2 regions of the Aminobacter aminovorans genome follow, and region 2 is predicted to be linked to the other one. Evidence: riboswitches for the same ligand, from Rfam matches in the RefSeq annotation. Region 2 holds a riboswitch; the other holds the start of a gene.
What was found. A riboswitch is a leader RNA that binds a small molecule or an ion and turns the genes downstream of it on or off. The one in region 2 is predicted to bind cobalamin.

Region 1: linked by a shared signal. The riboswitch ahead of bluB (5,6-dimethylbenzimidazole synthase) and the one ahead of DY201_RS10125 (ABC transporter ATP-binding protein) in region 2 are both predicted to bind cobalamin.

Annotation. Positions count from the first base shown of each region.
Region 1 covers NZ_UFSM01000001.1:1,847,823-1,852,925, forward strand. Annotated here, with positions in the region: gene DY201_RS09035 (SGNH/GDSL hydrolase family protein) at 1-49, opposite strand, end outside; gene DY201_RS09040 (lytic murein transglycosylase) at 65-1,291, opposite strand; gene galU (UTP--glucose-1-phosphate uridylyltransferase GalU) at 1,539-2,426, shown strand; cobalamin riboswitch at 2,489-2,674, shown strand; gene bluB (5,6-dimethylbenzimidazole synthase) at 2,722-3,456, shown strand; gene DY201_RS09055 (outer membrane beta-barrel protein) at 3,453-5,069, opposite strand.
Region 2 covers NZ_UFSM01000001.1:2,067,943-2,073,045, reverse strand. Annotated here, with positions in the region: gene DY201_RS10135 (LysR substrate-binding domain-containing protein) at 47-904, shown strand; gene DY201_RS10130 (MFS transporter) at 1,038-2,204, shown strand; cobalamin riboswitch at 2,276-2,485, shown strand; gene DY201_RS10125 (ABC transporter ATP-binding protein) at 2,594-3,409, shown strand; gene DY201_RS10120 (ABC transporter substrate-binding protein) at 3,428-4,372, shown strand; gene DY201_RS10115 (FecCD family ABC transporter permease) at 4,427-5,103, shown strand, end outside.

The DNA of each region.
Region 1 (5,103 bases), 220 kb from region 2:
GCGTCGTCAGGCGCAACAGCGAAAACCTCGGACGACGCGTCGATGCCAATACAGCCTCCGGTTGCTAGTTACGCCGCAGGAACTTCAGCACTTCCATGCTCGGATGACCGTCCGGCGTCAAGCCCAGCTGTGCCTGGAATGCCTTGATTGCCGAGCGCGAACCTTCGCCGATCTTGCCGTCGCTCTTGCCGTCATAATAGCCATGTGCCGACAGCCGCTTCTGCAACTCCTGCTTTTCCTCGAAGCTGAGCTTGGTGAACGGCCGCTTCCAGTCCTGCACAAGGCCACCGTAGCCGGCGATCTCGTCGGCAAGAAGGCCGACGGCAAGCGCGTATTTGTCGGCGTTGTTGTAGCGCTTGATGACCGAGAAGTTCTTGGTCATCAGGAAGGCTGGTCCGCCACGGCCGTCAGGCACCTTGAGCGTGGCCACGTCGGAACCGCGCTTGAAGGCTTTGCCATTGGCGCGTTCGATGCCGAGCGATGCCCATTTGTCCAGCGTCAGCGACCCTGTGGGGAACTTCTGGCCCGCGGGCAGCACTACTTCGTAGCCCCAGGTCTTGCCGGCCTGCCAGCCGTTCTTTTTCAGGAGGTTGGCGGCGGTTGCCAGCGCGTCGGGCACAGAGTTCCAGATGTCGCGCTTGCCATTGCCGTCGGCGTCGACGGCATAGGCCTGGTAACTGGTCGGGATGAACTGGGTGTGGCCCATCGCACCCGCCCAGGAACCGACGAGATGGCTTTCGTCGATGTCGCCACGCTGCAGGATCTTGAGGGCGGCGATCAGCTGGGTGCGGGCAAATTTCGCCCGGCGCTGGTCGCCATAGGCGAGCGTCGCCAGCGAGCGAACGACATTGCGCATCACCTTGTCGTTCTTGAGAATCTCGCCGTAGTTCGATTCCATCGACCAGATCGCGAGCAGGATGTAGCGGTCGACGCCGAACTTGGCCTCGATGCGGTCGAGCCAGGGCTTCCACTTGCGCGCCATCTCGCGGCCAACTGCGATCGACTGGTCGTGGACGCGGTTGTCGAAATAATCCCAGACGGGCGCGGTGAATTCTGGCTGGAAGCGGGCCTTTTCGAGCACTTCCGGGTCGGCCGAGGTCACGCCACGAAAGGCGCGGTCATAGGTCGAACCCGAAATTCCGTTGTCTGCGGCGACGGAGCGGAAGCTCGCCACCCAGCGCTGGAAACCGGCTTCGGCGGCCGCCGGGCCGGCCGGCAGCATCAATGCCAGCGAAAGGCCAGCGATTGCAGCGGCGCTTGCCAGGCGTTTGGCGGTCTTGCGAAGGGGCATTCTTTCCTCCTTGGAGAGATCAGAAACACGATTCATCGCCGATGCCGGTTATCAATCAGTTTACCATAGACCCCTTGGGGAACGAAAAGCGGTTTGAGGGATTGTCCACCTAGCTGTTCGGACAATCAAGATCGCGTGATCAATGGTCTTGCCCGCTGTCACCGAATATGTGAACGCATTCAGTATTCTTCAATTCGGGCGTGGCAAAGCTGGCGTCCGATACATCCCTCTATCGGACGCCCACGCAATGAAAAGAGTTCGCAAGGCAGTTTTTCCGGTCGCCGGCCTCGGCACGCGTTTTTTGCCTGCCACCAAGTCTATCCCCAAGGAAATGCTGACTGTCGTCGATCGCCCTGTCATCCAGTACGTGGTCGACGAGGCGCGCGAAGCGGGCATCGAACATTTCATCTTTGTCACGGGGCGTAACAAGGCGGTCATCGAAGACCATTTCGACGTCCAGTTCGAGCTCTATGACACGCTCGCCCAGCGCGGCAAGACCGAGCAGCTCGAACGCCTGCAGCGGCTGCAGCCGGGACCGGGACAGACCTCGTTCACGCGCCAGCAGGTGCCGCTCGGTCTCGGCCACGCTGTCTGGTGCGCACGCGAACTTGTCGGCGACGAACCCTTCGCGCTGCTGCTGCCCGACATGATCATGCAGTCGGAAAAGAGCTGCATGCGCGAGATGGTCGAGCTTTATGCCGAGACCGGCAACAACATCATCGCCGTCCAGGAATGCGACCCGGCCGAAGCGCACAAATACGGCATCGTCGGCAAGGGCAAGTCCGTCCACACCGGCTTCGAGATCGAAGGCATGGTGGAGAAGCCCAAGCAGGGCACCGCACCGTCGAACCTGTTCATCAATGGCCGCTACATACTGCAGCCGGAGATCTTCAACATCCTGGCAAACCAGGAGCGTGGTGCCGGCGACGAAATCCAGCTCACCGACGCCATGCTCAAGCTCGAGAAGATGCAATCCTTCTACGGCTACCACTATCGCGGTCGTACCTTCGACTGCGGCTCGCCGGAAGGTTTCGTCGAGGCCAATGTCGCCTTTGCCCTGTCGCGCTCCGATCTCAGCAAGAGCATGGCCGGCGTCATCGAAGGCCTTCTCGGCGAGATGAAGCAGGGCAAGTAGCTGCATGTCGCGCCTGTGTCAGGATTGGACGCACAGTGCGATGGCTTTCGGTGGCCACTGTCGCTAGAAACATCCTGCCGGGTGCCCGCAGCGATGCGGGAGAATCGGGAACACGGTGCAAGACCGTGGCGTGCCCAACGCTGTAAGAGGGACCGTAGCGGCAAAAAGCCACTGTTCTTGTCGAACGGGAAGGCGCCGATGACGGGTTGAACTCGAGCCAGAAGACCGGCCCGGCAGACATCGACCTCCGCATGGTCAGGCGGAGGAAGCCGATATGCTCGCCAGGGGACATGCGATGCTTGCTGACCAGTTGAATGCCATTTCAGGCCGTTTCGACCTTGCTGCCCAGGATGCCGTCTACCGCGCTATCTTCACGCGCCGCGACGTGCGCAGCCATTTTCTGCCCGATCCGATCGACGACGATGTGTTGGCGCGTCTCCTGCTTGCGGCCCATCATGCGCCATCGGTCGGCTTCATGCAGCCATGGGATTTCATCGTCATCCGCGATTGCGAACGGCGTGAGCGCGTCCGCGATCTGTTCGTCGCCGCACGTGAGCAGGAACTGCCTGAGGTCGCCGAGGAGCGGCGCGAGCTCTATCGCAAGCTCAAGCTCGAAGGCATCTGCGAAAGTCCGCTCAATCTGGTCGTCACCTGCGACCGCAGCCGTTCGGAAAGCTCCCCGCTCGGGCGATGGCACAATCCTGAGATGGATCTCTTCAGTACCGTCTGCGCGGTGCAGAATTTCTGGCTCGCCGCACGCTCCGAAGGCGTCGGCGTCGGCTGGGTCAGTATCCTCGAGCGCCAGGCGCTGAAGCGGTTGCTCGGCATTCCCGATCACGTCGTGCCGGTGGCCTATCTCTGCGTCGGCCATGTCAGTGAATTTGCCGACAAGCCCGACCTCGAGCGGCATGGCTGGGGCCGCCGTCTGCCGCTTGCCGATCTGATCATGAGCGAGGTGTATTCGGGGCAAGGAGAGGAGGCTCTGAAGGCCGCCGCAACCCGCATCAGCGGCCTGCCTGCATCGGGTTAGCGTTGGATTTTCAGCCCGACGAAGACGCTGTTGGTCTTGGCGTCGCGGGACGGCAAGGTGCTGTCGAAGGTCTCGTGGCGCAGTTTGCCGGTAAGGCCGGCATAGCGGTTGAGCCACCAGGTCAGGCCCGCCTCGGCGCTCAGCCTGAGTTCGTGGTCGTTTGAGCTGGCATAGTCGCGGTAGCCGACGCCGCCGGCGAGGAAGCCGGTCAGGTTGGAGCGGATCTGCCGCTCGACGCTGAGGCGGCCGTTGTAGAGCACCGAGCCGCTATCGCCAGCGGTGGTCGATCCTTCGACCAGGGTTTCGCCGGTCAGGCCAACGATGGTGCCGCGCATCGGCGACCATTTGAGGTCGGCGGCAATGGTTGCGGCGGAAACCGTCTTCAGCCGGTCGTCGTCGAAGTCCTCCGAGATCCAGCCGGCAGATATTTCGCCGCCGAACTTCTCGCCCATGTCGATTTCGACGCCGGCGCGGGCACCAGTGCGCTTGGACGAGCGCTCGAAGCCGGCGGTGTCGAAGCGCAGGTCATAGACCCGGCGCCCGAATTCGATCTCGCCGAATGGCGTGAAGGCAGGCGAGACCTCGTAACCGAGCCGGACCTTACCGGTGTAGAGGCTGGAGTCACGGTCCTTTTGCGACAGCGTGGTGCCGTCAGTGAGCTCGGCGTCGCTGTAGCTTTCGTCGACAACTTCGCCGGTGACGCCGAAGCGGAGCTTGCCGACGTCCTTTTCGATACCCAGCGCCCCGTTGAGTGTATGCAGGGTCGGCCGTTCGGCGGTGCCGGAGATGACCACCGGCGACGATGTCGATTCCGGGCGCATGCTGTAACCGAGCCGCGCCAAGGCGCGCATGTCATTGGCGAGGTCAAGCTGCAGGCGCCCATCGATGCCGCCGCTGAGATCCTTGACCTCCTGGCCGGAGATGGATTTGCGGTAGTTGCCATAGGTGTCGATGGTGGCGGAATGGCTCTCCCAGTCGGACGCGGCATTCAGCCTGAGCGTCGTCTCGGAGAGAACAGCCGACTTTCCGCCGAAGCTGGAATCGGCGTTCGAGGTCGCGGTGACGCCCTGTTCGAGGCTCGGCTTGAGCACGAAGGTGCCGAAACGGATGCCGGTCGGCTCGAACGGGTTTGCGTCCGGCTGCGGCCTGCGGCCTTCGATGGCGCGCTGGCGCTCGGCTTCAGGGCCGTTCTCTATCTCGGTTTCGGAATCGACGGTTCCCTGGCGCACGGTGCCCGTGGTCAGCTCTTCGTCGGTCGCCGGCGCGGCCGGCCTCTCGGCAGTCGACGGCGTGGTGGTGCCGGCCTGCCGCTCGCGCGCTTCGCGGGCACGCTGGCGTGCCGTGGTGGGCGGACGAGCGGATAACGAGGAGGAGCCTGTCGCGTTTTCGGCGTTGGGTGGCTCGCTGAACAGATCGGTGGGGGCCGCGTCTGCCTGGGTGGGGATCGCGCCGGGGCTGACCGGCTGGTAGGCCGGTGCCTGGTCCTGTACCGGTTCGGCAGCGGAGCGTCTTTTGTGAAGCAGCAGGGTGTTGTTGATGTCGTCTTCGCTGACCGGTCCGCGCAGCCCGGTTTCCTGGGCATGGAGCGGGGCAGCACACAGCAGTGTCGCCACGCTTGCTGTCGCCAGCAAGACGCGACGTGCAGTA
Region 2 (5,103 bases):
CAAACGAATAGATTTGGCGAACCCTATTCGAAATGCTGATAGCGCCATGGCGATGCCGCTCGACCTCGACCTGCTCAGGACCTTCGTCGCCGTTGCCGACAGCGGCAGCTTCTCCCATGCCGCGGCGCGGGTCGGGCGCAGCCAGTCGGCCATCAGCATGCAGATGCAGCGGTTGGAACAGTCGGTCGGCAAGAAACTTCTGGTGCGCGGCCCCCGCGCGGTGCTGCCCAACGCCATCGGCGAGGAGCTTCTGGTCTACTCCAGGCGGCTGCTGAAACTGTCCGACGAAGCCTGGGCCAGCGTTACCCGGCCCGAGGAAGCCGGCAGCGTACGCCTCGGCGTGCCGGACGACTATGCTGCTTTCCTGCTGCCGACGGTGCTGTCGCGCTTCGCCGCCGCCCACCCGCTGGTGACGGTGGAGTTGATCTGCGAACAATCGACATCGCTGGTAAAGACCTTCGCCGACGGCAAGCTGGACCTCGCCATCATCACCCGTGGTCCGGAGCAGGCGATCGAGGTGCTGCAGCGCGAGCGCCTGGTCTGGGTCGCCTCGCCCAACCATGTCGCCTGGGAGATCGATCCGCTGCCTGTTGCGCTGTTCGAGCCCGGTTGCGTCGCGCGAAAGAGCGTGCTGCAGGTGCTGGGTGCCGCCGACCGATCGTTCCGCTGCACCTATTCCAGCGCCAGCCTGCTAGGTCTGATCGCCGTGGTTCAGGCGGGTCTCGCCGTGGCCGGGCTCGCCCAGCGCAGCGTGCCCCCCGGCCTGCGCGTCATTGGCGAAAACGAGGGCCTGCCGCCGCTGCCCGAGATGGAAATCGGCATATTGCGCAACCCGCAAGCCGCCAATTCGGCAGTCGACCGGCTCTACGAATTTCTCCGACGCGACCTCACCCAGCAAACCTGATCGTCGTAGCTTGCGCCTTGCGTATGTCTGCCATGCGCCGGATGCATTGCTGCAATGCGACAACGTCGCTTGTGCCGCGACGGACATGAGGAAATTGTAGGCCTAAATCGTTTCAGTTCCCCCGAGTCCGCCCATGCCCTTGCCGATCCTCGCTCTGGCCGTTGCATCTTTTTGCATCGGCACCACCGAATTCGTGATCATGGGCCTGTTGCCTGAGGTCGCCGCCGACCTCGGCGTGTCGATCCCCGCCGCAGGTCTTCTGGTCACCGGCTATGCGCTAGGCGTCGTCATCGGCGCACCCATCATCGCGGTGGGCACGGCGAAACTGCCGCGCAAACCGGTGCTGATCGGGCTCGCCATGATGTTCGTCCTCGGCAACCTGCTCTGCGCCATCGCCCCCACCTACTGGACGCTGATGATCGCCCGCGTCATCACCGCCTTTGGTCACGGCGCCTTCTTCGGCATCGGCTCGGTGGTGGCGGCGAGCCTCGTTCCTGCCAACAAGCGCGCCAGCGCGATTGCCCTGATGTTTGCCGGCCTGACGCTCGCCAACATTCTCGGCGTCCCCGGCGGCACGGCACTCGGCGAAGCCTATGGCTGGCGCGCAACCTTCTTTGCCGTCGTCGTCATCGGCCTGCTCTCGGTGGCGGCCATCGCCTGGCTGGTCCCTGCGGGCGTCGCCCCTCCCGGCAAGGGTGGCGTCGCCGGCGAGGTCAAGGTGCTGGGCAAGCTCCAGGTGTGGCTCGCCATGATCATCTCGGCGCTCGCCTCGGGCAGCCTGTTTGCGGTCTTCACCTACATCAAGCCGATCCTGACCGACGTCAGCGGCCTCTCTGTTGAATCGGTCACCTGGGTGTTGTTGCTGTTCGGCGGTGGCATGACGATCGGCAACATCATCGGCGGCAAGCTGGCCGACTGGAAGCTGATGCCCACAGCCATCGGCGCGCTGGTGGTGATGGCGGCGATCCACGTCGCCTTCGCCGAACTCAGCTCTTCGGCGCCCGCCGCGATCCTGCTCGTCTTCATGTGGGGCGTTATCACCTTCGTCATCGTGCCACCGATGCAGATGCGCGTCGTCGAAACCGCTTCGGAGGCACCGAACCTCGCGGCCACCCTCAACCAGGGCGCCTTCAACGCCGGCAACGCCGCCGGCGCCTGGGCCGGTGGTGCGGCGATTTCGATGGGCGTGAGCTATGCCGACCTGCCCTTCGTCGGCGCGGCCATCGCACTGTCTGCCTTCGGCGTCGCGCTCATTTCCTTCGCGCTCGACCGGCGTGACGCAATTCAGCAGCCGGCATGACGCTTTAGCCCCCGCATGACGCTTTAGCGCCCGGCATGACGCTTTAGCGATTGTCAGCAACCCGTCGCTGCTGTAGCCACGACAGCGATGGTTCCTGCTATCCGGTTCGGGCAGCAGGTTAAATGGGAACACGGTGAGACGTCCCTGACGCGAAACCGTGGCTGCCCCCGCAACTGTGAGCGGATAGCAATTCGGAAACATGCCACTGGCCGAAAGGCCGGGAAGGCTCCGAGGCGCGATCACCCGCAAGCCAGGAGACCTGCCATCATCCGATTAACTCAACCGGCCGGGGTGTGCCGCGGAGATGATGATGGTTGCGACTGCCTTTTTCAGTACCGGCGCGCTCACCGGATCGTTCTGCCACCTCCGCCCGATCGCGGAGACAGGGCATGCTCGATCGCGTCCACGCCGCTAGCCACCTCGTAGGCACCACCCCGGCACTGCTCGAACTAGACGGCGTCAGCTGGGGACCACGCGTCTCGCAGCCTATTCTCGAACCGGTCAGCCTTGCAGTTGCTCCTGGCGAATTGCTTGCCATCGTCGGCCCCAACGGCGCTGGCAAGTCGAGCCTGTTGCGCTGCCTCTACCGCTATCACAAGCCGACGACGGGCACTGTCCGCCTCGACGGCACCGACATCTGGAAGATGAAGCCGCGCGACTGCGCCCGCCGTATCGCAACAGTGCTTCAGGAGAGCGCTTCCGACTTCGGCCTGACGGTCGCCGAGATCATCGAGCTTGGCCTGACCCCGCATGTCACGAGCTTCGGCACCAGCGACGACGACTACATCAAGGTCGAGGCAGCCCTCGCCCTACTCGGTCTCACCGCGCTGGCGGCGCGCGATTTCGGATCGCTGTCCGGCGGCGAAAAGCAGCGCGTAATGATTGCGCGGGCGCTTGTACAGAAGCCAGACCTTCTTGTCCTCGACGAGCCGACCAACCATCTCGACATCCGCCACCAGCTCGAGGTGCTGGAACTGCTCGGCAATCTCGGCTGCACGGTCGTCGTCTCCCTGCATGACCTGGCGCTCGCCTCCGCTCATGCCGACCGCGTGCTGGTGATGGACGCCGGCCGCGCGGTGGCCTGTGGTGCGCCGGCCGACATACTGACGCCAGAGCGCATCCGTGACAGCTTTTCCGTCGGTGCCACCCTCGACGACCATCCGGTCACCGGGCGCCCGCGCTTTTCCTTCCACCTCGAACGCTGAACATCAAAAGGAGCCTTCATGCGCCTGCCCATCATCGCCGCCGCTCTGCTCGCCACCTGCGCCTCGTCATTGGCCAGCGGCTTCCCCGTAACCGTCAAGAGCTGCAATCGTGACGTGACCTTCGAGGCAGCCCCCAAGCGTGCCGTCTCGCATGACGTCAACCTGACCGAGATGATGCTGGTGCTCGGCCTTGCCGACCATATGGTCGGCTATTCCGGCATCTCGGGCTGGAAGACCTTGGACGAGAACCTGCGCAAGGGCGTCGGCGAATTGCCCGAACTCGCGCCGAAATATGTCACCAAGGAAGTGCTGCTCGGCGTCGACACCGACCTGTTCTTCGCCGGCTGGAACTACGGCATGAAGGTCGGCGGCGACGTCACGCCCGACACGCTCGCGCCCTTCAACATCGCGGTCTACGAACTGACCGAGAGTTGCATCCACATCATGAAGAAGGACAAGTCGTCGCTTCAGGACGTCTATGCCGACCTGCTCAATCTCGGCGCCATCTTCGGCGTGCGGGAGAAGGCGGCAGCACTGGTAACGGGCTACGAGAAGGAACTCGCCGACTTCCAGGCGTCGCTGCCCAAGCTCGACAAGCCGGTCAACGTGTTCCTCTACGATTCCGGCGAGCAGAAGCCCTTCACCGCCGGCCGCTACGCCATGCCGACTGCGATCATCGAGGCTGCAGGCGGCAAGAACATCACCGACGACGTCGAGTCGAGCTGGGTCGAGATCGGCTGGGAACCGGTCATCGAGCGCAACCCCGACATGGTGGTGATCGTCAACTACGGCGAGGTGACAGCCGAGCAGAAGATCGAGTTCATGCGCACCAACCCGGCCTTCAAGGATATCGAGGCGGTCAAGAACAACCGCTTCTTCGTGCTCGAATACAACGAGGCGACGCCGGGACCGCGCAACATCGCGGCGATCAAGCGGCTGGCCGCCGCGATGCGGGCCGACTGACACATGTCGCACCGCCACCTCGTCGCCGGGCCGCGGCACGTCCTCATCCACGCCATGCCGGCCCTGATTCCGGGGCTCGCAGTGGTGCTCGTCGCAAGCATGGTCATCGCCGTCGGCATCGGCCCGGTGGCGATCCCGCTGGAGACGGTGTGGGGCGTCATCGCCAACAAGGTGATGGCGGGAAGCGTCGAGGTGGCGTGGTCGAGCGGCCGCGAGAACATCGTCTGGGACGTGCGCGCGCCCCGCGTCATCCTCGGTGCCGTCGTCGGCGCCTCGCTGGCGCTGGTCGGCGCGTCGTTACAGTCGGTGACACGCAATCCGCTCGCCGATCCGCATCTGCTCGGCATTTCGTCGGGCGCAGCCTTCGGCGCGATCATGGCACTGATTCATGCCGGCATGGTGTTTGGCGCCATCACCGTGCCGGTCTTCGCTTTTGCCGGTGCGCTGGCGGCGACGGCAATGGTGCTTGCCATCGCCAATCTGGCGCGGGTTCGGTCGGCCGGCCAGTTGATCCTCGCCGGTGTGGCGGTGAGCTTCATAATTTCGGCCGCCGGCAACCTTCTGATCTTCATCGGCGACCCGAAGGCAGCGCATGTCGCCATCTTCTGGATGCTAGGCGGCCTCGGCCTCGCGCAATGGAGCCACCTGCCCTACCCGCTGATCGCGCTCGTGCTGGGCGGTGCCTGGTTGATGACGCAAACCCGCAACCTCAACGCCATGACGCTGGGCGA